2 linked regions of the Funiculus sociatus GB2-C1 genome follow. The protein of the gene in region 1 interacts with the protein of each later gene in a pairwise test. Links are inferred from orthologs where the notes say so. Each region holds a gene or a part of one and is shown on either strand. Other genes may lie near its edges.

The links.
Region 2: the proteins of rimP (region 1) and rpsL interact in binary tests that used the Escherichia coli proteins (3 or more experiments, as listed by UniProt). The link is inferred for Funiculus sociatus GB2-C1 from one-to-one orthologs.

The regions. Positions count from the first base shown.
Region 1 is NZ_JAMPKJ010000066.1:8,592-24,014, forward strand. What follows is about bases 12,609-15,423. They hold rimP (ribosome maturation factor RimP), read left to right. Parts: upstream 12,609-13,692; coding sequence 13,693-14,154; downstream 14,155-15,423. Other genes in these bases: NDI42_RS23350 (hypothetical protein), read left to right, coding at 12,609-13,386; nusA (transcription termination factor NusA), read left to right, coding at 14,264-15,423. In the rest of the region: NDI42_RS23315 (CHAT domain-containing protein), read right to left, coding at 1-5,986; NDI42_RS23320 (ChuX/HutX family heme-like substrate-binding protein), read left to right, coding at 6,329-6,736; NDI42_RS23325 (DUF6816 family protein), read left to right, coding at 6,858-7,592; NDI42_RS23330 (SRPBCC domain-containing protein), read right to left, coding at 7,846-8,400; NDI42_RS23335 (NAD-dependent malic enzyme), read left to right, coding at 8,475-9,866; NDI42_RS23340 (SDH family Clp fold serine proteinase), read left to right, coding at 10,017-10,904; NDI42_RS23345 (peptidoglycan-binding domain-containing protein), read right to left, coding at 10,909-11,661; more of NDI42_RS23350, read left to right, coding at 11,974-12,608.
Region 2 is NZ_JAMPKJ010000087.1:141-15,515, forward strand. Bases 4,098-6,864 are described here. They hold rpsL (30S ribosomal protein S12), read left to right. Parts: upstream 4,098-5,169; coding sequence 5,170-5,559; downstream 5,560-6,864. Other genes in these bases: NDI42_RS25910 (CAAD domain-containing protein), read right to left, coding at 4,098-4,449; NDI42_RS25915 (HesB/IscA family protein), read left to right, coding at 4,719-5,069; rpsG (30S ribosomal protein S7), read left to right, coding at 6,051-6,521; fusA (elongation factor G), read left to right, coding at 6,627-6,864. Also shown: NDI42_RS25890 (hypothetical protein), read right to left, coding at 127-645; NDI42_RS25895 (cryptochrome/photolyase family protein), read right to left, coding at 879-2,330; NDI42_RS25900 (NUDIX hydrolase), read right to left, coding at 2,851-3,399; folK (2-amino-4-hydroxy-6-hydroxymethyldihydropteridine diphosphokinase), read right to left, coding at 3,406-3,897; more of NDI42_RS25910, read right to left, coding at 4,003-4,097; more of fusA, read left to right, coding at 6,865-8,702; tuf (elongation factor Tu), read left to right, coding at 8,818-10,047; rpsJ (30S ribosomal protein S10), read left to right, coding at 10,218-10,535; NDI42_RS25945 (LON peptidase substrate-binding domain-containing protein), read left to right, coding at 10,801-11,442; NDI42_RS25950 (hypothetical protein), read right to left, coding at 11,501-12,904; pheA (prephenate dehydratase), read right to left, coding at 12,973-13,818; NDI42_RS25960 (DUF1997 domain-containing protein), read left to right, coding at 14,146-14,733; NDI42_RS25965 (ribonuclease HII), read right to left, coding at 14,835-15,375. UniProt on the Escherichia coli protein: With S4 and S5 plays an important role in translational accuracy. Interacts with and stabilizes bases of the 16S rRNA that are involved in tRNA selection in the A site and with the mRNA backbone.

The sequences.
Region 1 (15,423 bases):
GCACTAACAAATCCACTGGTGGGTTATTCCAGCCCATTTGTCCCAAACTATCCAATCTCAGCTGAGTGTCCCATAGCTGAATGTAAGAATTGCTAAGTGAGCCAGACTTAAATTCTGCATGGGTTGCCAGGTGTACAATCCCAAAAGGGCGTTCACCGCGTTGCGTCTTGAGATTACTTAGAGTAAAAGCTTCGTCTAGGAAAGATTTACCACTCCAGCAAGGGCGATCGCTACTTTCTTTGCCTGTACAGGTGATGAACGACAACTCCGCAGGTACAGCAGGTAAAGCCGGTTTGTTCTGAAATTTCGCCGCCCCCATCGCCAGAACTTCCGTATCTTTGATATTTCGGTAACGGGTATCGGTTAAGCTGAGACTGGGCATCAGACCGACGCTGTAGCGTTCTACGAGAAATTTTTGACCATCGTGGAGAGCAGCTAGGGGTACAGAACGCAGCCCCATATCCGTGATGAATACTAGATTCTGGATGCCTCGTGCTTTTAAATCTGCTTCCAAGGGGGCTATTAGCCACTGATAAAGTTGCTGACCCAGAGGAAGGTATTTCTGACGACTGCTTTGTACGTTGCTTACTTCGGTGCTGAAGGCAAGAGCAGTTTTGAGGACTTGCGATCGCATAGCTGAAGGTATTTTCTTACGAATCGGTTCCCCCTGACCCGTCACCAGAATCAATTCCAGCTGATCTTGGGAATTTTGGATTGTAGAAACGTTGCATCTAACGCCTCTACAATTTTCCTCCTCGGATGCAACGTTTGCAGGCAAAAATACAATATATATCAGCGCTGGTTTTACGCCTGTTGCTGCTTCAATATTACGAACTGTCTTCTGGGCATCTTCCAGATTTTTGATCGAGGTATCCTCAATACCCATGTAATTTTCAAACTGGTTGGTAAAAGCCTTCTCCAAGGCAGAAATACTAGAATTATCTAAAACTGGGCTGAGGTTATCAATGCTGGCGGATAGGGTTGGTAATGGCTGAAGTTGGAAGTCGAGGAACGTTGTTGCCGCCCTTGCATCTGGTGTAAAAGTAAGGATCTTAATATCGCCCTGAGTGTACGCACCGGAAAAAGATTGCTGCGGCTTTATCGTATCATTTCCACTGGTAATGGCCCCTGCTGTGCCGTTGACGCTGGCATCTCCGACGACAAAGGGAGTACCGACGAGTCCGCCAGCGTGTCGAATCGTGATGTCACCATTCCCTGCACCACCAGCAGTGGAAATGCTGGCTTGTGTACCATTTTGATCTGTGAAGGAGTCAGTCGCCCGGAAAAATCGCCCTGTGGTGATATCAACATCGCCCCCCTTGCCTTGGGTGCCACCTTGGGAGTTAATTGAGACAACCTGGATGTCATTTTCCGGATCGAGGGTGACATCGCCACCGTCTCCCACAGTTGCACTAGAGTTTATCGCGCCAGTCTGAATGCGCGAACGTGCAGAGACAGTAACTTTCCCACCACTACTCAATCCTGAAGATGTTAGATTACCGCTTTGTACGGCGTCTCTGGTGCTGGTGAGGGTAATTTTGCCGCCATCGCCTGAAGACGCACTAGAGTCTAGATTGCCAGTAATCACCTGGTTAAGAGCAGAAATGGTGATATCCCCGCCACGGGTTGTCCCTTTTGAAGTGAGATTTTCGGTTTCTACAGCACCGCGATCGCTGGTAAGCGTAATATTACCGCCAATTCCTGCTGTACTGGAATCAAGGGAGCCTGTAAGAATATCTCCGGTGGCTTGAAAGTCAATTTCTCCGCCATTCGTAGCGCTACTAGAGTTAATAGTGCCTTGCTTAGTGTCAATGGTTGCGCCTGCAAGAGTGATTTTGCCGCCCTCCGTCTGTAGTGTACCGGAAATAGCGATCGCGCCCGGACTCTTCAGCTCAAAATTTCCGCCCCCAGTGGTAACAGAACTCGACAAATTCGCATTACTGGCATTCAGGATAAAATCTCCGCCACTGGTGTTGATACTGTTTGGTAGCAAAATATTGCTTGGTTTAATATCATTTCCTACCACAGTATCTGCTCCCTGAGCGGTAATATTTCCAGTGAAATTTACCACCCCAAAAGTATCAATTGTCAAGGCACCGCCGCCAAGTCCGGCGATAGAACCAAAATTTAATTTGCCAGTGGTAATGTTGTTATTAGCAGAAAGCTTAATTTCGCCACCAGTGCCATTATCAGCATCAGCATCAAAATTTCCGCTGTTGATACTTCCCGTTTGGCTGCTGAGGGTAATATTACCCGCATTGCCAGAAACAACAGAGTAAGAAGATAGTTTATCTGTAGTAATGTCGCCAAAGGCTGAAAGCGCGATCGCTCCCCCATTTCCACCAGAAGCAGTTTTCAATTCTCCGGTTGTGTTAATTGCTCCCGCCGTGCTATTGACATTGATATTTCCTCCGGTGCCATTAACAGAGAAAGAGTCAACTTTTGCAGTGGTAATGTTGTTATTAGCAGCGAGTTCAATTTTCCCCCCATTGCCAGAAACGGAACTAGAATTTAACGCGCCTTGAGTATTAATTGCTCCTTGAGTGCTAATGAGATTAATCTCACCTGCATTGCCAGCACCAGTAGCAGCCGAATTTAAGTTTGTTGTAGTAATATCGCTAGTTGCGGAAAGTTGGATTTTTCCCCCATTTCCTAAAACCGAACTTGAATTTAACTCGTCTTGGCTGTTGATTTGTCCTTGATTACTGATAAAAATAATATCGCCTGCATTACCTGAAACAATAGCGGCAGAATTTACAGCACCAGAGGTAATGTCGCCAATGGCAGAAAGTTCAATTTTTCCCCCATCGCCAGTCAGACTGCTGGAATCTAAAGTAACTGCGTTAGTGTCAATTGTGTTCCCAGCAAGAGTAATATTACCGCCATCAGTATCTAAATTTTTTAAAATATTCAGTTCTTCCGAACTCTTGATAAAAATCTCGCCGCCAGAGGTAGCTAAAGTCTCTGTAGATAAATTTAAGTTAACTTCTTTAGGCGCAGCAATATCGCCAATAGAGATATCTGCACCATTGTTATTTAGATCACCGTTAATGTTAACGATACCAGCAGTGTTGATATTCAAAGGGTTATCTACACTACTAGACAAATTGGAACCGAAGGTAATAGCGTCTGTAGTGATGTCACCTGTGTTGGAAAAAAGTGCGATCGCGCCTGCATTTCCCCCAGTACCAGTAGCCTTAACATAAGCTTGTACAAGATTGGTGGTTATATTACCATTAGTAGCATTCAGCGTAATATTACCAGCATTCCCCGCATTTCCAGAAGCAGTTTCAGCATTAGTTTGCAAAGCGTTTTTTATATTAATATCGCCATTAGTAGTTGTAAGAATTGCATCACCACCATTCCCAGCATTGCCAGTACCAGCAACGCGAGAAGCACTTTGCAGCAACCCATTTACGGTAATACCATTAGCAGCATTGAGAATGACAGCAGCACCATTACCAGCATTGCCCGAACCAGAAGAAATACTAGAGTAGGATCTAAGATTAGTGGTAGTAATGCTACCATTATTTGCTGTTAGTTGAATTTTTCCAGCATTACCAGCGGTTCCCGCATTAACTTCTGCTCTGGAGAACATATCTCCTGTGGTAATATTGCCATTACTGGTTGTAAAAGTAATGTCTCCTGCTGTTCCCCCTCCTTGAGTGCTAGATTCTACAAAGTTAGCATTAATACCGTTAGCAGCAGTGAGAGCGATCGCGCCTGCATTGCCACTAACAGAGTTAGACAATAATTGCAGAGAATCGATACTTCCCTGCGTACTTGTCACCTTAATTTCACCGCCAGTACCAGCTGTAGAAGCTGAGTTTAGTTGAGCAATAGTAATATCATTTTGTGCAGATACATCAATCTTGCCAGCTAACCCTGTGGAAGTGCTGGATACCAGCGAACCACCACTACTCATCAAAATGCTGCCATTGCTACTGTTAACGGTAATATCTCCCCCATTAACAGGTGCATTCGCCAGAATTTGGTTTGTATTTATATCAATATCGCCAGCAGCTTGTAGAGTAATATCACCTCCGTTACCAGTTCCTAAATTACCAGATGCTTGAATAAAACCTCCGAGTTGAATGCCCCCTCCGCTAGTAATGCGAACTTCCCCACCGGTCGCACCGGACAGCGAACGGGAATCAATGGTATTTGTAAGAACGTTGCCAGCCGCTTGAATAGTAACTACACCGCCATTCGCGCTGACCGACGAAGAGGAAGAATTTATAACGCCAGTATTAACAGTACCGTTTGTAGAATTGATGGTAATTTCTCCGCCAGCACCATTGCTACTGCTTGACTGAAGAATAGCTGAACTGGTATCAATAGAGCCGTTGACACTGTTAAGGCGAATAACTCCGCCTCCTATAGCTGAAGAAGTGAAAATATTTTGAGTGACAATTATATCTTTTCCAGCACTCAAATCTATAGAACCACCTGCTGTGCTAATACCTCTGTTGATGCGAATATCTCTACCTGCTTGAAAAGTAATTGACTCACCTAATGTTTGATTGGTAAACACTATCGGTGAAGTAAAAGGTTGCACGATAATATCGCGTTGTGCTTGCAGAAAAATATTGCCAGTCAGAGCAGTTAGGGCCGTATCATCAATTTGGAAATCAGTAACACCACCATCAATAAAAACAATTTGGCTGTCCGCTACTTCGGCATTATTATCAGGGTTTGAGTCATCAGGCTCAATAATAATATCTCTGGGATCGAGGAGTATTGTCCCATCTTTGCCCTTAATTGCAGAGACATTCACCCCACCGTTAAAATCTAGAAACTCTTTACCAGAGACTTCAACAAAGCCACCGTCACCAAAGTTAGCACCGCCACGAGCGCTGATATTGCCATAAAATCTAGTAACGTTATCAGACCATACAATAACGCGCCCACCATTACCATTGTTGTCAGCGTTGGCATTAATCAGCGAGTCGCGACTGACGTAAGTTCCAGAGGCATTCGGTACTGTACCTTTACCCTGATAATCGCCGCCAATTAGCACATTTCCGCCGCCATTAGTTCCAGAGGCGTTGATATTGGCACCAATTAACCCTACCTTGTCGCCCAAAACTTGTATTGTGCCACCAGTTGCACCAGATACATTTATAGTGCCAGATGCGATCGCTATCCCCCCTGCTTCTGGCACTTGAACGCCAGAACCCGTCAGCCGCACTTCTCCATTACTATTAACCGTCAATCCCGTAGCATTCCCTAAACCAGAACCCGTCAGCAGCTGGGGTAAAGATAAAGGATTAGGATTCCCTGCCCCTAACCCCCCGTCCCCAGCCCCCACCTCCAAACTCAGCAGATGTCCAGCTTGAGAGAGGCGCACCATATTTTCACCAGGCACCCCGGCTACGGTGATATTACCTCCCGGTGCCGACAACTGCCCGGTATTAACTACAGTGCCGCCTAATAAAGTTAAACTCTGTCCTGAATTAACACCCAATTGACCTGCATTGACAATTGCTCCCGGCTGTGAAACCGAAAAAGCAAAGGTGCTGGGTGTCCCGACTAAAGCAGCGTAGTTATTCGCCCCAACAGCCTTAAACCAATTGTCACCAAAACCAATACCAGTGGCGGTGATAGCGGTAAAAGATGCAGGCACGTTTAGCTGGGCATTGGCACCAAAAACTATGCCTGCTGGGTTCATCAGGAATAAGTTGGAGTTGCCGCCAGTAACTTGAATAAGACCATTAATAATCGAAGGATTGCCGCCGCTGACACGCCCCAAGATATTTTGAATAGATGGATGAGAGAGAAAATTGGCAATGTGGTTTTGACTCAGACCGAATTGGGTGAAACTGTGGAAGAGGTTCGCCCCATCCTGGGAGAGAGTGCCGCCAGTAATGTCGAAGCGAACCGAAGGTTCTCCTAAAAGGACATCGCCATTGGGTGTACTAACTGTGCCTGTCCCGTCTGTAGCTGGGATAATAGACTGGGCCTGTGCTGATATTGGTAACAGCATTCCTAGTAGCAGGGCGGGTATTGCCCACCGAATGCGATCGCCTTCAGCATTCTTCTCATTCCCTGTCAAAAACTGGAAATGGGACAAGAGAGGCTTTGGCTCCTTTTGTTGAGAATGATGCAAAATGTTAGTATTGCTTTTTGTCTTGGTGTGTGCATTAACCATATAGATCAGATTTTCCCTAAATGATTTTGTATGCTTAAACACGAGGACAAATTTCATTTGTCTTTAATGAATGTTTTCCCTGGAATTACCAGGAATCCGCAGATAGACTGACACTCTGTCTTTAGCAGATTCTTAAGAAAACTTAAGAGTGTTCTCTACCTTCTTATACGTGAGACAATGACTGCCACCCTGAAAGAATTTTTAGAAGCTTGCAACACTCTCTTGACGTTGCGTTTAATCGTGACTAGCAGCGCTGCTGTTTTGGAAGTACGGGGAACAATCCAAAAGCTTTTCTATGCAGATTTGCCTAAAGGCAAGTATGCCAATATGCACGCAGATTTATTCGAGTTTCACCTGAATATGGATGCCATCAAGCGGGTGAAATTTGAAACAGGTGAAGCAAAAAGAGGGAACTTTACTACCTACGCGATTCGCTTTTTAGATGAGAAAGAGGAAACAGCATTGAGTGCGTTTCTACAGTGGGGCAAACCGGGAGAATACGAACCGGGGCAAGTAGAAGCATGGGAGGCACTAAGAGAAAAATACGGAGAAATTTGGGAACCAGCACCACTTGATGCTGTTTAAAAGTTAGCTAATGGCTAATTGTTTGTTGCCATTCGCCATTAGCTAACGATAAATTTAACCTGACAATTAAATCTGCTCTACCGTGATATTACGAGTCTTTTGGAGTTGCTTCCTAGTTCTGGTGTTGCTGCTGTGGGGGGGCGAGGCACAGGCGGGAGTCTTAGCTGAACGTTTGGCACATTCCCACTGGGAAGGTAAGCCACCTGTCGCTGCTGCTGAGGGCGATTTAGTTTATCCTGACTGGATGGTAGGCACCTGGAAGGTCACGAGTACGTTAGTAGATTTAGTGGCACCCTTAGCACCAGAGATTCTAACACCAGGTTTTGAAAGTAATCGTCGCTATCTTAACCAACCTGTAAGTTTCTATGTGCGATTTAAACCAATTATTCACACCAGTGAAGGATTGTCAAGATTTTTTTTAAATCCCAAAAATAGCTTTAAAATTCCTCAAGTGGTTGCAGACCGGGCATTCAATGGGTTGAATATTGGTAGGGCATATTTGGGCGATCGCGCTATTCTATCAGTCAAAGTTGATCCCCATTCTCCCAATCGTCAGATTACCTCGTTGAGAGGCAATCGCCAGCTTGTCTCAATTGTCACTGGTTGCGGCACCGAGAGACCAGCGCCCGATAAATTCATTGCCACAGAACTTCAAGAGCAAATCTTTCGCGGCATACCCAGCCCTTATTTCAACACGGTTGAAACGACAACAGCTTATCATCGGCTTGAGTCATCTATTGAAGCCGATCAGGTGACAGCTGTTTATCTTTCACCTCAAGACGCTGATTATTTTAAAGCTCTTGAGCGACCAGTAGCACTTTACCGCTATCGGCTGGAATTAGAAAAGTCTCCCTGACGGTTGTATAGCGGTTCTAGTTTTTTGGCGGTAGGGACATGGCAATGCCATGCCCCACAAAATAGTGAGAACCCCTAAACTGCCCTAACAAAATAAAAAACCGTGGGAGTTGAGGTTCCACGGTTCTGAAGGAGTCTTATCTTAAAGTCATCATATAGGCACCAATTTCTAGAACAGTGCTGGTAACATTTTTTGAAACCAACTCGAATTGCGTGCAGTTAATTGCTCCCAATCCCTTCCTGGTCAATCTCGATCACATCTGCTCTACATACCGCTTCAACTCCCGCGCCATCCGCTTGATCCCCTGCTGTTCATCTTCCCGAATGAAGGGCAAAAACACCTTCGTCAGCAGCCCTGAGAAATTGTCCCGGTGAACGTATTTAGTCCGCCCAACACCAATCTCTTGCAACTCGAAAATATACTCATTCTGAAAACCGGGAATAGAAGAAACCCAAGCCAAGCACGTCCCAGACTGTACTAAAGTAACCGTAGGCTGAAACTCTGTCTCCTCCTCACCTGGATACCGCCGCAAAGAGAGGAAAACTTCTTGCCCCTGCTTAAATGGCGCATTAGGGTCTAAGTCAAATAAGAAGGTGTTCCATTTATGCCACTGCTGTTTTTGGAATAAAACTTGCCAAACTTTAGCTTTTGGAGCATTGATTTCAATTTCGGCATAGAAACTCGCCATGTCGTAGCAGCTGATCAGGTGGTGTAAGCGGGTACAATTGCAAATTTGTAGCTCCTTTAGGCTAGGAGCGAGTAAATTTTGGATGATTAGGGAATGGTGAAGAGGAAGACTCTTAACCATTCCAAATTCCTGAATCTAAAATCCCACATTCTCAATCCAAACTCTAAAATCTCAAATCTAAAATTCTTAACTCAATGGTAGAACTAACACCCAACTCTAGTTTCAGTTTAACGATTCGCCTCCAGATTCCCAACCGCGCTGGGATGTTAGCAAGTGTAACCGGAGCGATCGCGTCTGTCGGCGGTAACTTAGACCAGATTAGTTTGGTTGAACGCACCCGTCAGACGGTGACTCGCGAAATCACTGTCGATGCTGCCAGTACAGAACACGCTGAAAAGATTGTACAAGCGATTAAGCAGCTGTCAGATATCAAATTGATCGATGTCTACGATCGCACCTTCAATTTACATCGCAGCGGCAAAATTACAATCGAAAGCAAAATTCCCCTCAAAAGTCAAGGGGATTTAGCGATGGCTTATACTCCCGGTGTGGGACGTATTTGTATGGCGATCGCGCGAGACCCGGAACAAGTCCACACCTTAACTATTAAGCAAAACACCGTTGCCATTGTCACCGATGGTAGTGCTGTCCTGGGATTGGGTAACTTGGGTGCCGCCGCCTCCTTACCAGTGATGGAAGGCAAAGCGATGCTGTTTAAAGAATTTGCCGGAATTGATGCCTTTCCTATCTGCCTGAATACCCAAGATACAGATCAAATTGTGGAAACTGTCAAGAACATCGCCCCAGTTTTTGGCGGGATCAACTTAGAAGATATTGCCGCGCCGCGATGTTTCGAGATTGAAGCGCGGCTGCGGCAAGAATTAGATATTCCTGTGTTTCACGACGATCAACACGGGACAGCAATTGTCAGTCTGGCGGCTTTGATCAACGCCCTGAAATTGGTAAAAAAATCCTTTGAGGATGTGCGTATTGTAATTAATGGTGCGGGTGCTGCTGGGGTAGCGATCGCACGTCTTTTACAAAAAGCTGGTGCCAAGTCAATCTGGATGTGCGACTCCAAAGGCATTATCTCCACCAACCGCCCTGACTTGACACCAGAAAAGCGAGAATTTGCCATAGAATCTAGCGGTAACTTGGCAGATGCCATGAAACAAGCAGATATCTTCTTAGGTGTCAGCGCTCCCGGTGTTGTGTCGCCGGAAATGGTACGCTCAATGGCAAAAGATCCGATTGTCATGGCGATGGCTAATCCCATCCCGGAAATTCAGCCGGAATTAATCGCCGACGATGTGGCTGTCATGGCAACGGGACGCAGCGACTACCCGAATCAAATCAACAACGTTTTAGCCTTTCCAGGTGTCTTCCGGGGTGCTTTAGATTGTCGCGCCTCTACGATTACCACCACTATGTATTTAGAAGCCGCCAATGCGATCGCTTCCCTAGTCAAACCCTCCGACCTAGACCGGGAACACATCATCCCTTCCGTGTTTGACAAGCGGGTAGCCAGTGCCGTTGCTGGTGCTGTGCAAGCCGCCGCCCGATCTGAAGGGATCGCCCGCCGATAAGGGAAAAGGGGAGCAGGAGAGTCAGCAGATAACTCCTCTCCTCAGCATTCTTCAGTCCTCAGCCCTTTGTGGTTCAATCCACAGATAGACCTTCTGCAATGCAGAGATTGGAACAATAAGAGGAAATAGTGCTTTTTCGCCAAAAAAATAATGACCTTTAGTTTCTTTGACATTTTCTGGGTTATTTTAGCTGTATCCTCCTTCCTACCTGTATTGCAAAAACGCCAAGTTGCATCTCGACGAGTTCAATCCTTAAGAGAATTTGAGCGATCGCGTCGCAGCCGCGTGATTTTGCTAATTCACCGTCAAGAATCTATTAGTTTCTTAGGAATTCCTATATCTAGCTACATCAGCATCGAAGATTCAGAACAGGTACTGCGGGCAATTCGCCTCACCCCTCCCGAAGTTCCCATCGACCTAATTTTGCATACCCCAGGCGGCTTAGTGCTGGCAACAGAACAGATTGCCAGAGCGTTAATTCGTCACCCAGCGAAAGTCACCGTCTTTGTACCCCACTACGCTATGAGCGGCGGCACCATGTTAGCCTTAGCATCCGATGAAATCATCATGGATGCCAACGCCGTCTTAGGGCCAGTCGATCCCCAACTGGGAAATATGGCAGCTGCCAGTATTCTCAAGGTCATTGAACAGAAGCCGATTAGCGAAGTTGACGACCAAACGATCATCATGGCAGACCTATCACGCAAAGCCATCGATCAGGTGCAACGGTTTGTCCGCACCCTCCTCAAAGACGCTATTCCTCAACCAAAGATTGCTCCTGAAAACATCGAAAAAATTGTGGAAGCCCTCACCACTGGCCGCGTCACCCATGACTATCCCATTACAGTAGAGGAAGCCACGGAACTCGGTCTGCCAATTACGGTGGGGCTGCCAATGTCAATCTATAACTTAATGGAGTTGTACCCACAGCCGCAGGGCGGCCGTCCAAGCGTACAGTATATTCCCATGCCCTACGAAGGTGCGCCTGCTTTACCTGTCCCTAAAGGAAGACCACTGCCTGAAGATCCTCGGTCATAAAGATTTATCTTGCTGATGGCGAGGGACTGGGGCTAGGACTTGGCGCTGGCGAAGGAGTAGCCCCTGGTGTCGGTGAGGGACTAGGACTTGGAGCTGGTGAAGGAGTGGTATCCCTTGGTATTGGCGTAGCTCTTGGCAGGGGTGTTGGGGTTGCCGTTGGTGATGGCGTTGGTGATGGCGTTGGTGATGGCGTTGGTGATGGCGTAGCTCTTGGGGTTGGCGTTGGTGATGGTGATGGCGTAGCTGTTGGTGATGGCGTAGCTGTTGGCGTTGGTGCTTGGTCAACAGTTCCTAAGATTCTTTTTGCTTCCAAGTCGAGTCTCTGACGGACTGGTAACGTAGCGATGCCAGTTACAGGCAAATTAAACTGTCTCTGAAATTGCCTGATAGCTTCTTCGGTTCGCGGGCCATAAAACTGCGTCCGGGGCAAAAGGGGATTTGGCTTAACAACTAGGTTCAAGTTTGCCTGGAGAATTCTGACTAAATCAGCAGCCAAATTCTGCGTTCTCTCACCAGCTAGGCCATCAACTGGTGTAATTTTGTATCCCTGCTGAAATTCGCGGATAGCCCTGGTACTGGCTTCATCCGTAAGGTTATCTCCCAGAGTGACGTTATACCCGAAGCCGCGCAATACTGAGCGCATTTCAAGTGGCGTATAGTCGCGGCTTCTGTCGGCTAAAGCGAATTCGTAACTAACTAAGCTGGCTGTTATGCCGAGGGCAACGGCAGCCAAAGGCATTCCAAATCTACCCCACATACTTCAAACTCCTCACTCACTGAATTAAACGCGATCGCGAATTAAATAGTTACAGTTTAAGCCCAATTGGGAATCCTGACGCTAACCTTTGGTGAGTTGACAAATTTTTGGGTATTATTTGGTCTAAATTCTAGGAATGGTAATTGCGATCGCAATTAGCTCCCCGCTGTCGCGCCTATCCAATTTTCCGGGTCTATTTCGCTCCTCTTCAGCCTAAATCGTCAATCATGGATGAAGGATAAAGTGTGATAAGTCTATCAGTCGCAAGCGTCGCAACCCCACCTTCAACCTCCTTTATCCTTCATCCCTACCATGACCCCTCAAAAAATAGCAAATAGGCCCAAATCCCGCCGTCATCTGTGGTATGAACGTGTGATGGCACTTTTAGCCCTGGCTAACTTGGGCTTGGTCGCGTTTGATTTGAGCTATGTCCCCTTACGCGATTTCTACCTGCGCGAGTTCCGCAGCCTCACCCAAGTCTATGACCCAATCAAAGCTATTGAACCCCATCGAGAAACGCAGCGGTATCTGGAAACGGTAGAAAATCTCAAAGTGGAACTGCAAAAACCTACAGGGTTGCAGTCGCCAAGGGTCGAAACCTTGTTACAGGAACTACGCGATCGCAGCGTGGAAATGATTGAGACTAATCCATTTCAAGAAGCAAACAAAACAGGAACTCTCGAAAAAATCAAAAATCGGATGCGGCGGCGAATTGGCAACGACTCCGCCAAACAATCTTTCATAACTTTCTGGAGTTTACCCTACTTATCACAGGACTGGGAAAAAGAAATTGCGTTTTATAACCAAGAAATCCAGCCCTTAGTAGCAACCAATTATTTTCGTCAGATAGGAGAAACAGGTTATTTTGTTGACTATTTTTGGCTGATTGATATTTGGTTTATCATCCCGTTTGCCATTGAATTTTTGGCTCGTACCTACTACATTCACCGCACTCGCATCGGTTTAACTTGGATAGAAGCAATGCTGTGGCGGTGGTATGACATTTTTATGCTATTACCTTTTTGGCGGTTACTGCGTGTCATTACAGTTGCACTTCGCCTACACCAAGCCAAATTGTTAAACCTGGAACCAGTAAGGCTGCAAGTTAACCGAGGACTGGCGGCAAACTTTGCAGAAGAACTAGCAGAAGTTATCGTTATCCGGGTAATTAACCAGGTGCAAAGTTCCATTCGCCGGGGAGAACTTAGACGGTTGATTGCCAACAAAGAAGCTCGTCCATACATTGACATCAATAATGTTAATGAAGTGGAAGCGATCGCTACTTTATTAATGAAAATAACCGTTTATCAAGTCCTCCCAAAAATCCAGCCGGATTTGGAAGCAATTTTAAAACACAATATAGACAAAATTCTCCAGTCTTCCCCAGCTTATAGAGGACTCCAGCAGGTGCCAGGATTGGGTACGCTCCCCGCGCAAATAACTGAGAACCTGGTTAGAGAAATCTCCCAAGCAGCCTACCAAACCCTCACTTCCTCCCTGGAAGACGACCCGGTTGGCTCAGAACTCTCCAAACAGTTGATGGAACACTTCACCCAAGCCTTGGGATCGGAAGTGCAAAGACAGCAGACAATACAGAAGATTCAATCTTTACTTATCGATATGTTAGAAGAAATCAAACTCAACTACGTTCAGAACTTGTCCGAGGGAGATTTGGAACAAGTATTAGAAGAAAAAAGAGCTATCAGTCAAATTGTCAAGCGTTGATTAGGGAGTAGGGATTCGGGGGTTCACAGGCGAGACACCTGTGCGGCGGACTAGGGAAGAAGGGAACAGAAGAATTTTTTTTGTTGCCTTTTACATGATTGCCCTTTTCCTGACTCGCCACCAGAGTACAGCTTGCGTTAAAATCAACGTAGGGACGAATCCAACCGGATTCGTTGCAAGACTTCTTGGAATATAGTGTTCGCAGGAAGTGGGGCGGCACCCACTTTTTTTTGTTGGAGTTTTACAACCCTAATAGGGATTGGAACCTCCGCCCCGCATAAATTCTACAATGTACGGATAGGTCTAATGACTCATCCTCTGATTCCACAAATTATTGATTTAGCGACACCAGTAGCAGAAGACTTGGGCTTGGAGGTAGTAGGGGCGGTTTTTCACACCAACCAACGCCCGCCAGTGCTGCGAGTGGACATCCGGAACTGCGACACCGACACGGGACTAGATGACTGCGAACGGATGAGTAAGTCTTTGGAAGCTGCTTTAGATGCAGCCAATATCATCCCTGATGCGTATGTATTGGAGATTTCCAGCCCTGGGATTTCGCGCCAGCTGACCACGGATCGAGAGTTTATATCCTTCAAGGGATTTCCCGCGATCATCAAAACCTCCGAACCTTATGAAGGGCAGAAAGAATGGAGGGGACAACTAATTGGTCGCGATGAGAGCAGTATTTACCTCAACCAAAAGGGTCGGGCGATCGCTATTCCCCGCCAGCTGGTGAGCCGCGTACAGCTGGATGAAAAACGCTAATTGAAGGATTGCTAACTGCTAATAGCTAATGGCTAATTGTTCGCAAGCTAGGAACCATTAGCTATTAGCTATTAGCCAATGACAAATATTACTTTTGGAGGTTTTTTTTATGTCAATGGTTAGTCTGCGTGGACTTAAAGAGCTAATCGACAAAATTAGTACAGAGCGCAATTTACCCAAAAGTGCCGTGCAATCAGCCCTCAGAGAAGCCCTTCTTAAGGGCTACGAGCGCTATCGTCGCACCCAGAACCTCGACAAGCGGCACTTTGATGAAGAGTATTTTGAAAACTTTGAAGTCGAACTCGACACAGAAGAGGAAGGCTTCCGCGTCTTGGCTACCAAGACCATTGTGGAAGAAGTGACAAACTCGGATCATGAAATTGCCCTAGAACAAGTTCAGGAAGTAGCTCCAGAGGCGGCTCTAGGTGACACCGTGGTTCTGGACGTCACACCAGAACAAACCGAATTTGGTCGCATGGCGGCAATTCAAACCAAACAAGTGTTATCGCAAAAACTGCGAGATCAGCAGCGCAAACTCGTTGCTGAAGAGTTCCAAGAACTGGAAGGAACCGTCTTACAGGCGCGAGTGCTGAGATTTGAGCGGCAATCTGTAATTATGGCGGTCAATAGTGGGTTTGGTCAGTCAGAAGTGGAAGCCGACTTACCGAAGCGGGAACAGCTGCCCAACGACAATTACCGCGCCAATGCTACCTTCAAAGTATTTCTAAAAAAGGTACGGGAAGGCCCAGCGCGTGGCCCTCAGTTACTGGTTTCTAGAGCCGCCGCAGGGTTAGTAGTTTATCTATTTGCCAACGAAGTACCAGAAATTGAGGATGAAGTGGTGCGGATTGTGGCAGTAGCGAGAGAAGCCAATCCTCCCTCTCGTCATGTAGGCCCCCGCACCAAAATCGCCGTTGATACTTTGGAGCGCGATGTAGACCCCGTGGGAGCCTGTATTGGCGCTAGAGGATCGCGGATTCAAGTGGTAGTAAATGAATTGCGGGGCGAAAAAATAGATGTGATCCGCTGGTCGCCTGACCCATCTACCTACATTTCTAATGCTCTTTCGCCCGCACGAGTCGATGAGGTGCGCCTTGTAAACCCAGATGCTCGTCAGGCTCATGTTTTGGTGGCGGAGGATCAACTAAGTTTGGCGATAGGTAAAGAAGGTCAGAATGTCCGTCTAGCAGCGCGATTAACAGGTTGGAAAATCGATATTAAAGACATTGCCAAGTACGACTACGAAGCCGAAGCCCGGAATATAGCGGC
Region 2 (15,375 bases), on another replicon or contig:
CCCCCCAATTTATCCTTGGAGTTGGGGGGATTGGATATCTAAGTTAGATGAGAAGAAGAATGAACCGCAAAGACGCAAATAAGGCCAAGGAAAGATAAGAAGAAAAATTTTGCTCAAGCTTTAGCGCTAGTGTAGTTCAACTTCGTTGGTGTTAGAGCTGTACAGTTTGCTGGGATACTGGGTTTCAAAATATGCGATCGCTGCTTCCCCAAAACTCCAAATTGCTCCGGCTCCGAGTGCAGGCTTTATTAGTTTGGAAATCAAGGGTATATTAGAAGACACTTCGACTGCTATCTTATACAACGCATCAGCCCCCCCTCCCACCATAACTGCCCCAGCTAAGGCAGATGCTCCGCCTGCGGCGACAACATCAACGTCATAAATTCTGGCAATTCGATTTACTACAGCTATCTCGGCAAAAGTCATACCAGCGGCGAACAGAAAGGGTATATCTATTACACCTGCTGCGGCACCTGCACCCATAATTAAGATTAATTCTTCTCTAGCTTGATCGCGGCACAATTTAGACACGTTAGCTTTCTCCAGACAAAACTCATTGCTTGTTTCTGTCCAATTAAAGCCGACAAAATCAGAAAGCCGCAAGTTTTTAGACTTAGTAGGTTGGAATCTTGGAACCGGGAGCATCCCGTATTTGCAAATCGCCCACAGCCTTCCAGTCTGTGGCTACACAAACAAAGCCTACCGACCCAGTCCTAATTGAGTCCGCGCAGGCGGACTTGGTTTGTGTAGCCGCGATTTTCAATCGCCAGGTATTTTTGCAAAACTGGGATGCACCCCTTAGAACGAAGCCCAACACATAAGCTTTGCTGGGCTTCGTTGTTTAACCCCACCTACGCTATGTGAATGCAACGCCAGTATTACGTAGTTAATGTCTTATCAAACTGCTCTTTCTGCTGTTGGTAGCGTTCCTTGTACTGGCGTTGGCGCTTGTTGTGATCCACAATTGGCGCAGGATAACCAACAGCTTCACTCTCCAAAGCTGGGATCTTTCCAGTAACCAGATATTCTGTATCTACAGAGCGCAATTCTGGCACCCATTCCCGGATATAATCACCGTCTGGATCGAACTTCTGCGCTTGAGTAGCTGGGTTGAAAATTCTTACTGGCTTCGGGTCCATGCCACTCGAAGCACTCCACTGCCAACCACCATTATTGGCCGAAAGATCCCAATCATAAAGCTTCTGCATAAAGTATTTTTCACCTTTACGCGGATCGATGAGCAAGTCTTTGGTGAGAAAATTAGCGACAATCATCCGACAACGGTTGTGCATCCAGCCAATTTCATTCATTTGCCGCATCGCTGCATCTACGATTGGGTAGCCAGTTCTCCCCTCACACCACGCTTGGAAATCTTCCTCGTTGTTTTCATAAGGGAAATTTTGTAAAAGTTCGCGGAAAGCACCTTCTGCTAATTCTGGGAACCAATACATCGCGTGTTGATAAAATTCTCGCCACGCCAGTTCCTGTTGCCATCCCCGGATGCTAGATTGTTCTTCATCGCTGCGGCTGTTCTCTAAAGCAGTTTCCGTAGCTTTCCAAACTGTGCGAATACCAATAACGCCAAATTTTAAGGCTGCGCTGAGTTGAGATGTTCCATGAACTGCGGGAAAATTGCGCTGTTCTTTGTATTCGCCCAGATGAGAGTCACAAAATTCTTCCAGCTTTTCTTGCGCCGCAGCTTCCCCCGGTTGTGTCACCAATTCATTATCCCAGACAAATCCCAAATTCTTTGCTGTAGGCAATTCCACCACTCCAGACTGATGCGCTGCTTCTTGTTCGGCTGGGGTTAAATTTTCAGCATCTTTGAGTTCTTCTACTGGTTCGGTTTTGGGTTTACTGCTCCAATTTCTCCAGAAAGGAGTGTAAACTGTGTAGGGTTTATTTGAACCTGTGAAAATATCTTCTGGTGAGTGTAATAACTGATCCCAATTATTCTGTACTTCGATACCCTTTGTTTTGAGAGTTTCAGTGACAATGCGATCGCGTTCTTTCGAGTACGGTTCCACATCCCAATTCCAGAATACTGCCTTAGCATTCAAAGCCGCAGCCAAACCAGGTATCGCTTGAGTCGGATTATCGTGCAGAATCAACAACTGGCTACCAGCCTGCTGATAACGCTCTTTAAGTGACTGCAAACTGCCAATCATGTATACCATTCTTGCAGGTGCCACATCATCCCTTTCCAAAATATTCGGATCTAGGCAAAAAACACCTACAACTTTCTGACTCCGCTTACGTGCCGCAGCCAGTCCAATATTATCCGAAATGCGTAAATCGCGACGATGCCAAAACAAAATCAGGTCAGACATTTATTAAATCTTTTATTTCAGAGGCTTATTCTTTCAGCTTAAAAGCTGGTAACGTGCGTGTTATCAGTCTTGCGAATTATTCCCTATGCAACCCACACAAAAAAAGATTTATTGTGTATAACTTTGTCATCTAAAAACTTTAAAAAAAGCACAAAATCTATCTCAAAATAAATATTTAAAGCCGCATTCTAACCTTCCCAATCGCTTATTACAGCAATATACCCTGTTAATTATTTATATATTGATTTTACTTATTATTAGATTCAATTCCACTTTTTAAAATTCCTAATATCGTGCCTACATTATTCAAATTTATTAGTTTTTTCTTCTATAGCGTTTTTCACTTGGTTGGAGTATATCAAAATTCTGACCTTCCCGCGACCTTTCTAGGAACGTGGCATTGCCATGTCCCTACAAATGTATCGCACCCAATAGAGAATTGCTATATAATAATGTGCCACTTTTGTATAACTATTTTATTATATTTTCTGGGGCAAGCAAGATGCTTACCCCATTTTATTTACTTCAAAAACGGACGAGCTAAAAAGAAACTAGAAATCGATTTTGCATCTACGGGTTCGCCTGCCAAAATCGCTTTTTCTAACTCTTCAGGAGTCATCAAAACGGTTTCAATATCTTCATCGACATCTTGCTGGGGAGGCTTTTCTAAGCGTTCTAAATCTTGAGCTAAAAAAGCATAAATAAACTCATCAGAATAACCAGGCGCTAAGGAAAACTTACCCAAGTTTTGCCATTTGTGAGCGCGATACCCGGTTTCTTCTTCTATCTCCCGCTTAATCGTCTCCGCCGGATCTTCATTCGGCTCTATTGTTCCCGCCGGAAACTCCAAAAGCCGCCCCTGAACTGCAAAGCGATATTGCCGCAATAGTATAAGTTTACCCTCTGGCGTGACTGGCACAGCAAGCGCCCCGCCCGGATGACGAACGCATTCCCACTCACCCTCAGCACCATTGGGGAGGCGCAGGCGGGTAACTTCATAGTTAAATTTACGCCCTTTATAGAATAGGCGTTGTTGTAAAACTGTTGGCGGTTCTTGACCCAGCGACATAGTAAATTACAATCGGCGGACTCCTGAACAGTCTACAGCCTGAACCAGTTGCGCGATCGCTTTCCCCGAAACTGGCTCTATCCAATCTGGCGCAATTTCCGCCAAAGGAACAAGCACAAAAGCTCTTTCCCCCATTCGAGGGTGAGGTATCTCAAGTGTCGGCGTATCCAAAATTACATCATCAAATAGCAGTATATCTAAGTCAAGGGTTCTTGCCCCCCAGCGTTCTTTTCGGATGCGACCAAATTGTGCTTCAATTCTCAGCAGCGTCTCTAACAATTCCTGGGGCGTCAGCTTGACATCCAACAATGCACAACCATTCAAATAATTTGGCTGCGGTGGCCCTATAGGTGCAGTTTGATACCAGCTAGACCGTGCTATTACCGTAATTCCGGGAGTTTCGTCCAGAATTTCCAAAGCTGCTGTTAGGATAGCGCGGCTGTCACCGAGATTGCTACCAAGAGCGATCGCGCTTTTGGTACACTTTTCTAATCCCATTTTCCTACTATGCTACACACAAATCTCCCCAAAGCCCCCAATTTATCGGGGGTTCGGGGAGCTCAAATGTTGCATCAAAAACGCGAATTTGTGGCAAAGAGGGTGTTAGCTGTCTAAATTTCCTCTGCCTAAATATTGATCTTTAAAGCTGTTAATTTCCTCAGATAGCTCTTGGCGGCTAGAAGCCCGGAGTAAATAGCGGTTAATGAACCAAATTGTATATCCTAGACCAATCAGATTCAAAGTCGAATCTAGCAAAGGCAAGTCATCAATTGCATCCAGCAAAGCCAGCGTCAGCTTTAAGGTAATCAAAGATGCAAAAATTAGGCCAACTGTAATTAGCGGTCGGCTGTATGACTTGAAAAAGTTGCCAATATAATTTGGCATCTTATCTAGAAAATCAGCAATCTTTTCCCCGACCTGCTGCCATTGAGAATTAAAGTTTTCTGTGGATAGCCTTTTTTCTCCTAAGGTTTCTGAGTTTACCTCTACCTCAAGCTTGATGTTTTCAGCTTCTGCCGTATCGTCGGAGCGCGAAAGTTCAGGATTCATATCAATTTTTGGGAATGACAACAACTTGATGCGTTAATTACGGCGGCGATTGTTCTAGTTCTGGCTTGTCTTATGAAGATTGCGAGGTTAATGCTGCGCTTGGAACTCATTATCTACTAAAATGATGAAAATCAAGCATTTTAAAGCAAAATTCACTGAACAACCTTGTTCTGTCGCCGCTCTTCAATACTCTCATCCATAAAAATAGCCGAGTATTGCCATAACCGCCTCTAGCATTGGTTGTAGCCCCTGTAAAAGTAACTTAGTTTATGATTCATCTGAGTAAGGCAGCAGCTAGCGAGATTAAGCGTCTGCAATCTAAGCGTCACAACTCCAAGAATCTCCAATTCCGTTTGGGAGTTCAAAGTGGTGGTTGTTCCGGAATGTCCTACACTCTAGGATTTGAAGACGTTGTGACCCCAGGCGATCGCGTATATGATTGCGATGGGATTCAAGTGGTGGTGGACGAGCAAAGCCTAAATTACATCAACGAGCTCACCCTGGATTACTCAGAGGATCTTATGGGTGGGGGGTTTCGCTTCCACAACCCAAAAGCCAAAGAAAGCTGTGGCTGCGGTAACTCTTTCTCAATTAATGAGCCGGTCACAACCGACAGATAAAGCACCAAACTCCACAAATTGACACAAAGCCATTAATGGTGCTAAACTCAGAATTTGTCTGCATTCGGTTCAACTAAAGGCTCTGTAAATCCCGTAACTCATGCCCACAATCCAGCAGCTCATCCGTAATGAGCGCCTAAGTACAAGCAAGAAAACTAAGTCGCCAGCTCTCAAGAGCTGTCCGCAGCGTCGGGGTGTCTGCACCAGAGTATACACAACGACACCAAAGAAACCTAACTCAGCTCTCCGGAAAGTAGCAAGAGTTCGTCTGACTTCAGGCTTTGAAGTAACGGCGTATATCCCCGGAATCGGTCACAACTTGCAAGAACACTCCGTGGTAATGATTCGGGGTGGCAGGGTTAAGGACTTGCCCGGAGTTCGTTACCACATTATTCGCGGAACACTAGACACGGCAGGAGTAAAAGATCGTCGTCAAGGTCGTTCTAAGTACGGCACTAAACGGCCTAAAGAAGCTGGAGCGAAGAAGTAAGCTTTGCCAAAAGCTACCATGATGGTGTTTGAAAAGCCAAACTGTTCGCAGTTGTGCGATCGCACTTTCCTTAGCCGCGGGAACATCCCTCTCTCGTGCTAAAACTGGGATGAAACCCAGACAATAATGGTAGAGTTGGATAAAGTATGTTTTAACTGGATTCTGTGCGATGAGAAGCATCAGAGATGTTATAGAAGCGTAGAGTCACACCTGATGCGGTAGAGATACCAACAAAAGCTAGGGGGTGTGAATCCAGTAAAATATATCTGAATCCAGGAAAGATTGCTTCGTTGTTGGCAACGAGGCAAAAAGAAATTAACGCGCTGGGGACAGGACGTAACTGTTATGTATGGGCGAATTTTACTCAATGTGAAATTCCCACAGTACACTTTCCTGAACCCACAAAGAGGCTTGTTAAACAAAAAATCCCATCAAGAGGCGCGTCCATTGGGATTTAAGAAATTCTGCATTTTATTCATTGAAGGCTTACTATGTCTCGTCGTACCGTAGTTAAAAAGCGTCCTGTTCCCCCCGATCCAGTTTATAACAGCCGCCTGGTCAGCATGATGGTGCGGCGGATTATGAGAAGCGGCAAGAAATCCATAGCTTTAGGGATTATCTATGACGCACTGAAAACCATCGAGGAAAGAACAGGTAGCGATGCTTTGGAAACTTTTGAAAAAGCAGTTCGCAATGTCACCCCTTTGGTGGAAGTAAAAGCGCGTCGTGTGGGTGGTGCTACATACCAGGTGCCAATGGAAGTCCGTGCTGACCGAGGAACAGCCTTAGCGTTGCGCTGGCTAATTCAATTTTCCCGCTCTCGTCCAGGCCGCACAATGGCAGGCAAACTGGCAAATGAGTTAATGGATGCTGCTAACGAAACAGGGAACGCCATTCGTAAGCGGGAAGAAACGCACCGGATGGCAGAAGCGAATAAAGCTTTTGCACATTATCGGTACTAAATACGGACTCGCATCCATCAAAGGTGAAAACCTTTAACAAAGTATACAATTATAAACAGAGAGTAACGCCCGCATCCCATGCGGCACAGATAAAAGGAGGTAACTGTGGCACGTACCGTCCCGCTTGAAAGAACACGCAATATCGGAATTGCGGCCCACATAGACGCGGGCAAGACAACAACAACAGAACGGATTCTGTTCTATTCAGGTATCGTTCATAAAATTGGTGAAGTACACGAGGGAACGGCTACCACTGACTGGATGGAGCAGGAGCGGGAGCGGGGCATCACCATCACTGCTGCCGCTATCAGCACCAGTTGGCGGGATCACCAGATCAACATTATTGACACCCCAGGACACGTAGACTTCACGATTGAAGTAGAACGTTCCATGCGGGTATTGGATGGCGTGATTGCCGTGTTCTGCTCGGTTGGCGGCGTGCAGCCTCAATCTGAAACTGTATGGCGACAGGCAGATAGATATAAAGTTCCTCGGATCGCCTTTGTAAACAAGATGGATCGGACTGGGGCGAACTTCTACAAAGTTTATAGCCAGATACGCGATCGCGTCCGGGCAAACGCCGTCCCAATTCAAATTCCCATCGGCGCTGAAAACGACTTTCGGGGAATTGTAGACTTGGTTCGGATGCGAGCCTACATCTACAAAGACGACCAGGGAAAAGAAGTTGAGGACACTGAGATTCCCGCCGATCTTCAGGAAGTAGCCGAAGAGTACCGCACCAAGCTCATCGAATCCGTAGCAGAAACCGATGATGTCCTGACGGAGAAGTACCTCGAAGGTGAAGAACTAACCGAACAAGAAATTCGGACGGCGTTGCGTAAAGGCACCATTGCAGGCACAATTGTCCCGCTTTTGTGCGGAAGTGCCTTTAAAAACAAGGGCGTTCAGTTGCTATTAGATGCAGTGGTAGATTACCTACCCGCACCTATTGACGTTCCCCCAATTCAAGGGCTATTACCAGACGGCACCGAGGTCGTTAGACGCGCCAGTGATGACGAGCCTGCGGCAGCTTTGGCTTTCAAGATTATGGCAGATCCCTATGGACGCTTGACGTTCATTCGGGTATATTCCGGCGTAATCAAAAAGGGCAGTTACATCCTCAACTCCACTAAGGGGAAAAAGGAACGCATTTCTCGCTTGATCATTCTCAAAGCTGACGAACGGATCGAGGTAGATGAAATGCGCGCTGGAGACTTGGGCGCTGCATTGGGTCTGAAAGACACCTTTACAGGCGATACCATCTGCGACGAAAACTCACCAGTGATTCTGGAGTCCCTGTTTATCCCAGAGCCAGTGATATCCGTAGCAGTGGAACCCAAAACCAAGCAGGATATGGAAAAGCTCTCCAAAGCTCTGCAATCCTTGTCTGAGGAAGATCCAACTTTCCGAGTCAACATTGACCCAGAAACCAACCAGACAGTAATTGCGGGGATGGGCGAATTGCACTTAGAAATTCTCGTAGATCGAATGCTGCGAGAGTTCAAGGTAGAAGCCAACGTTGGTGCGCCGCAAGTCGCTTACCGCGAAACCATCCGCAAACCCGTCAAAGCTGAAGGTAAATTTATCCGTCAGAGTGGTGGTAAAGGTCAGTACGGTCACGTAGTGATTCAGGTGGAGCCTGGAGAGCCTGGGACTGGGTTCGAGTTTGTCTCCAAAATTGTTGGGGGTATAGTACCTAAAGAGTACATCGGCCCAGCAGAACAAGGGATGAAAGAAGCTTGCGAATCCGGCATTGTGGCTGGATATCCCGTGATTGACCTGCGGGCAACTATGGTGGATGGGTCTTACCACGATGTAGACTCCTCAGAAATGGCTTTCAAAATCGCTGGCTCAATGGCTATTAAAGAAGCCGTGATGAAGGCTTCACCAGTGCTATTGGAGCCTATGATGAAAGTTGAGGTAGAAGCTCCTGAAAACTTCCTTGGGGACGTGATGGGAAACCTCAACTCTCGTCGCGGCCAAATTGAAGGCATGAACTCGGAACAAGGTGTTACTAAGGTGACAGCGAAAGTTCCACTCGCTGAGATGTTTGGCTATGCGACGGATATCCGGTCGATGACTCAGGGTCGGGGTATCTTCTCAATGGAGTTTAGCCATTACGAAGAAGTTCCTCGCAACGTGGCTGAAACCATCATCGCCAAGAGCAAAGGGAACGCATAATTAGTCTGCGGTCAGTTGTCAGTTATAGGTAGCTTGCCAACTGGCAACTGACGTCAGGCACCTTGCCTGGGGCTACCAACTGACAAAGGAAAAAGGAAAAAGGAACACGTAACACATGGCACGCGCAAAGTTTGAACGGACTAAACCCCACGTCAATATCGGCACAATTGGTCACGTTGACCACGGCAAAACAACCTTAACTGCTGCTATTACCATGACCCTGGCAGCAATGGGTCGGTCGAAAGCAAAGGGTTATGCCGACATTGATGCAGCGCCGGAGGAAAAGGCTCGCGGGATTACCATCAACACCGCTCACGTTGAGTATGAAACCGAATCTCGCCACTATGCCCACGTAGACTGCCCAGGTCACGCGGACTATGTGAAGAACATGATCACGGGTGCAGCTCAAATGGATGGTGCCATCCTGGTAGTGTCAGCGGCAGATGGCCCCATGCCTCAGACACGGGAACACATCCTCCTCGCTAAGCAAGTTGGCGTTCCCCAGCTAGTTGTCTTCTTGAATAAGCAAGACATGGTGGACGATGAAGAATTGTTAGAATTGGTGGAACTAGAAGTCCGGGATCTGCTGAGTTCTTACGAATTCGACGGTGACAATATTCCCATCGTGTCAGGATCGGCGCTACAAGCGTTGGAAACCATGACTGCTAATCCCAAGACCACACGGGGAACGAATGAGTGGGTGGATAAAATCTACCAGTTGATGGATGAGGTAGATTCCTACATTCCAACACCAGAGCGGGATATTGACAAGCCCTTCCTAATGGCTGTAGAAGACGTATTCTCGATCTCAGGTCGTGGTACCGTTGCTACTGGTCGTATTGAGCGGGGTAAAGTAAAAGTTGGCGAAACCGTTGCACTGGTGGGAATTCGCGACACTCGCAGCACAACCGTGACTGGGATAGAAATGTTCCAGAAGACCTTGGATGAAGGTATGGCAGGCGATAACGTCGGCGTACTGCTTCGGGGTCTCAAGAAGGAAGACATTGAGCGGGGTATGGTGCTGGCTAAGCCTGGTACAATCACTCCTCACACTCTATTTGAGTCAGAAGTCTATATCCTTCAGGAAAAAGAAGGCGGTCGGAAAACACCGTTTTTCGCAGGCTATCGTCCTCAGTTCTACGTGCGGACAACCGACGTAACTGGAACCATCAAAGCCTTTACAGCAGATGATGGTACTGATGCCGAGATGGTAATGCCGGGAGATCGCATCAAAATGACCGTTGAGTTAATCAACGCGATCGCTATTGAGCAGGGAATGCGCTTCGCTATCCGTGAAGGTGGCCGCACCATCGGTGCAGGTGTCGTTTCTAAAATCCTGAAGTAGGATTCTGACAAACAAATAAGGAGCAGAAAAGCAATTGCCTTTCTGCTCCTTATCTGTGTCGCTTAAATCAAACTTTCTAATTTTCTGGCTGGGAAATTAGGTTTCATTCATAAGATACAATCTCGAAGGCTCTAGCTTTTACCAACTACTTTGAACCTGGAAAACTGAAAATGGCAACTATCCAACAGCAAAAAATTCGCATTCGCCTTAAGGCTTTCGATCGGCGTTTGCTGGACACATCTTGCGAGAAGATTGTCGATACGGCAAACCGGACACAAGCTACAGCAATCGGTCCTATTCCCTTACCGACGCGGAAGAAAATTTACTGTCTCTTGAGATCGCCTCACGTTGATAAGGACTCGCGGGAACACTTTGAAACCCGCACCCACCGCCGCATTATTGACATTTACCAGCCTACCTCGAAGACAATTGACGCTTTGATGAAACTGGATTTGCCCGCAGGCGTGGATATTGAAGTCAAACTTTAATAGGGTTTACGCACGTCAACATGCTGTAGGGGCATGGCAATACCATGCCCCTACAACAGAATCAGGCATTCACTAATTAACTGCGTAAGTCCTGTTTAACAGTTTGTCAGTTGTTAGGGACGAGTTGCAATTATTCCCTAAAATTAGACTAATGACTATCTATTGGCCCTTTAGAGTAACCTCTAAAGGGCTTCGTAGTTGGGATTCTGGGGAGAAATCGGTTAAAGTAAGTAAAGAATCACACTTACCGTGAACTATAGGGACAATGGCATCCTCTTCCTCAATCGCAGTTCGAGAACTTCCCCTTTTTCCACTGCCCGAAGTGGTGCTATTTCCAGGGCGACCCTTGCCACTACATATTTTTGAGTTTCGCTACAGAATTATGATGAATACGATTCTGGATAGCGATCGCCGCTTTGGGGTCTTGATGTGGAACCCAGTTCAAGGTAAACCCGCAACTGTAGGATGCTGCGCTGAAATTATTCACTTGCAGCGTCTTCCAGACGACCGTATGAAAATATTAACCTTGGGTCAGCAGCGGTTTCGAGTTCTGGAGTACGTCCGCGAAAAGCCCTATCGAGTTGGTTTGGTGGAATGGATTGAAGACAATCCGCCAGAGAAAGATTTGCGAAGTTTGGCTACAGAGGTCGAACAGTTGCTCAGAGATGTTGTGCATCTCTCAGCCAAGTTGACTGAGCAAGATATGGAACTTCCAGAAGACCTGCCAACTCTCCCTAGAGAATTGTCTTTTTGGGTTGCCAGTAATCTTTACAATGTAGCAGCTGAACAGCAATCCCTTCTGGAAATGCAAGATACAGCAGCACGTCTGGAACGCGAAGCGGAAATTCTCACCTCTACTCGCAATCACCTGGCGGCTCGTACTGTACTCAAAGATGCGCTGAAATAGTATCAGTGAATTGCTAATTGCTAATGGCAATAAACCAAATCGCAATTAGCAATTCTGTCTAAATCCGAGCTTCTTTTTGCCAACTAAACCAGCCGTACCAGTGACGGACAGCCAGCCATACGGCGGAAAGTAATCCTGCTAAGCTAAGCGTTAGGCCGCTGTAAGGCACTAATAAACCAAAAACGGGCAGGACTGCACCGGAAATTGTGCAAATCAGCGCAGCTAAGGAAGCTCGACGGTTGTTTGCACCTAAGCCCCAGGATAAAGCTAACAGAGTTAGAGAAATTAACGTCCACGCCAAGGGCGCACTTATTAAGCGGCTGAGATAAGTCAAAGTTAGTAAGCAAGCAAAGAAAACGCCGCCTGCGATCGCTACATTTTTTAGAGTCATTGGTAGCGACAAATACAGCAATAATATCCACCACAGAAATAACGCTGGTGCTAACAACAGCAGCCGTGGCAAAATTCCCGTATTCCGAATTGGGCCTGTCGAGGTAAAGACACCAAAGGGATTTTGTACAGAAACATTGTCATCAAATACCCAGGTGAAACGAGTGCCTTGTCCTTCGCGTTTGCTTTCAGTCGGGAGAATCCCACTGGCAAAATCAGCGTCAGGGAAGGTAGAGAGAGCTGTCAAGCGAAAGTTGGAGAGCAACTGACCATTAGCACTATAAACCCAACGCGGCCCTCCTTGAGCCTTGTAGGCGACTTTGAAAGTAGTTTCCTGTCCAGGTTTCAAGTTGAAAGGAAAACCATAGTCACCAAGGTTTCTCTGTTGAAGCCTAGTGCCATCCCGCTCTACCTTAAAGCCTTGTAGCAGCGAGTAACCGTTAGGCGGCGGTATTTCAAAGAAAAAATTCTCAATATCGCTGAGCTGGTTGACTACTTTATATTCAGCCGTGTAGTCTACTCGGTAAATCGCCCGCCGATCTTGAACGTCTTTGCTTTGGTCAAGCTCTACCTGAATTTGCGAGCCAGCTAGCGTCAGGAAGCGACTAACCTCTCGCGTATCCTTTACCCGGACGATTTTTCCATCAACTTGAGTGTCGTAAGCATACGGCTCTTGGATCGTGTAGCGCACTTGGGGCGCTGCTTGCTCTAGCCTATCCCCAGCAACAGTTTGAGCCACTTGAGTCACCTTTGCCTGTTCCCAGTTGTGGTAACGATTGCCTAAAGTTGAGGTAAGAAAAAATCCTCCCACCAGCAAAACTAAGACTAGGGCTAGATGCTGCAATCCTCTAAGTAATTGGGAGTATAGCAGTACCCATTCGCCAATGAAAATAGATTGTTCTGGCTGAACTCGACGTAGGGAAAAACTCAACAGAGCGATCGCAATTCCCAAACCGCCGACAATGAATATTAATGTGGGGAACATCCCAAGCAGCTGTCCCCCAAATTTCATTAGCTCAGCCGGATGCGTTAAATCGGGCAATCCGGGAATGCCTTGAGCAGATGGAAACATAGTTGTAGATTTGTAAAGACGCTTGTAGGTCGCGTCTGCTTTGAGTTTTAGAGACTACAATTTCATAACTAGAGTTTCCCTATTGACACAATAGAATAGCTACCAAAAATCTTCAGCGTTTCGGTGTAAGCTGTTAATTCTTTTAAGGCAGATTGAACAGAAGCTTCTCTGGCATCAGCTTCTAGGTCAGTAAAAAAAAGATAGTCACCAAGACTTCGCTTTGTCGGACGAGATTCAATTCGGCTCAAGTTAATCCCTCGACTGGCAAACACTTCAAGCGGCTTAACCAGCGCCCCCGGTACATTAGCGGGAACGCTAAAAGCTAAACTGGTATGACTGCCGCCGCCGGAAGGTTGTAAACTCAGTACCCAGAACCTGGTATAATTATCGGGATAATCATTAATAGGACAGATGAGAATTGGTAGGTGGTAGAGTTGGGCAGCTCTAGAGGATGCGATCGCTGCCGCAGTTTTATCCTCGCCCAAATACTTTAGCGCCTCTGTAGTCGCATTCATCGGCACTAGCTGCACAGAGGGCAGAAACCGCTCCAGCCACCCCTGACACTGAGCTAGAGCCTGGGGGTGGGAATAAACTGTCTTTATTTCCTCCAGAGTTTCCGCTCGCGACAACAGGGCATGAGAAATTGGCAACACATGAGCCTGTTGAATTTGCAGCTTATCCAATTGCCAGAGCGTATCCAGCGTTGTTGTCACGCTGCCCTCTACAGAATTTTCTACAGGCACGACTGCCACATCAGCCTGTCCCTGTGCCGCTGCTCGCAGCGTCTGAGCAATGCTGGGACAAGGACATAACAGCCCTTGCTGTCCCCTTTGGTTAAGCCAATTTACATAAGCCAAGGCAGCTGCTTCTGCGTAAGTGCCTGGTGGCCCCAAATGTGCAACCGATACGACCATTAAAGCTAGCCCTCAGTTTTCCGCAAGAGTTATTCTGACAACGTTTTAACCTTTATCAGTTACCAGGTGTCAACTACTAAGTCCGTCGCTGGGGATAGGCTGCTGGATCTAGGTTAAACCCAATAATAGTCTCTACTTGTGATGCCTGAGAAGGAGGGAAATCAACTACATAAATTTTTATCATGACAGAGCGATTCAATTAATGCACAGTTTCCTTTCAAAAGCTGTAGCAGCGGAACAATCGAAATCCCCTGCAACTTTTTTAAGAACCGTAACGTAAAATTAACTTATCCTGCGTACAGAATTACATTCTGTTACCATCCCCTCATGCAAACTCAATTTGTTGCCTCCCAATCTGTTGAAATTGCTGTTCCGGAACAACCTGTTCCAATTCAGCATTATCTGCGCCAACCTCAACGTCTAGTACAAGCTCTAGTTGACCCCACTCGAATCGAACAACTCAGCGAGGAGATTTTCCGCCTGAAAATGCGCCCGTTGAGCTTTATGGCCCTTTCACTTCAACCAATTGTAGATATGAAGGTGTGGGCAGATGCAGATGGGACGGTTCACTTAAGGTCTACACGTTGTGAGATTCGCGGCATTGAGTATATCAACCAGCGCTTTGCGCTTAACTTGGTTGGTAAGCTTTCTCCCTGTCAAGTAAACGGTACAACTCATCTCAAAGGTAGAGCGGATTTAGAGGTCAAAGTTGAGTTACCGCAGGCTTTTTGGTTCACGCCTAAAGCTTTTATAGAAGCTACCGGGAATGGTTTGCTCAAGAGCGTGCTGTTGACTATTAAACAACGATTGATGTATCAACTGCTATCAGACTATCGCCGCTGGGCTAACACTTGGAATCAGCAGACACCCCCGCCTCAAGTTCCGGTACTGCCCGCAGACAGCCCTTCGGCTTAATAAATTGAGGCTGAACCTCCTTATTTTAGTTCCTAGGCTGAGACTGGGAACTAAGAGAAGAGGGGGAGGCTCAGCCTCCAGAGAGGATATAAACTCAAAATCTACAATTTAATATCAACTCGGCAAGGACTGAAAGACCTCCGATGGAAGCGCGAGGGGCCGTGTTGTTGTAAAGCAAGTATATGGTGAGCGGTGCCGTAACCTTTGTTCGCTGTTAAGTTGTAGGCGGGGTACTTCGCTGCCAGACGGATTATCAGGTCGTCGCGCCACACTTTAGCAACAATGCTGGCGGCGGCAATTACCAATGATTTTTCATCACCCTTGACTAGATTCTGTTGTGGGATTGGCAAGTCTGGAAGCTGCCACTTGCCATCAACCAGACAAAGCTCTGGTTGTATATTCAGCTTGATTACAGCCCGCTTCATCGCTAACAAGGATGCGTGGAAAATATTAATTTGGTCAATTTCCTGGTTGGAAGCATAACCAATTTTCCAGTCTAGAGCGATCGCTTGAATTTGTGCCGCCAGTTTACCCCGACGATAACTAGACAACTGCTTGCTGTCTCTTACCCCAGCGGCTGAAAGTTCAGCAAAAGCAGACTTTGGTAATATTACAGCTGCCGCCACCACTGGGCCAAACAAA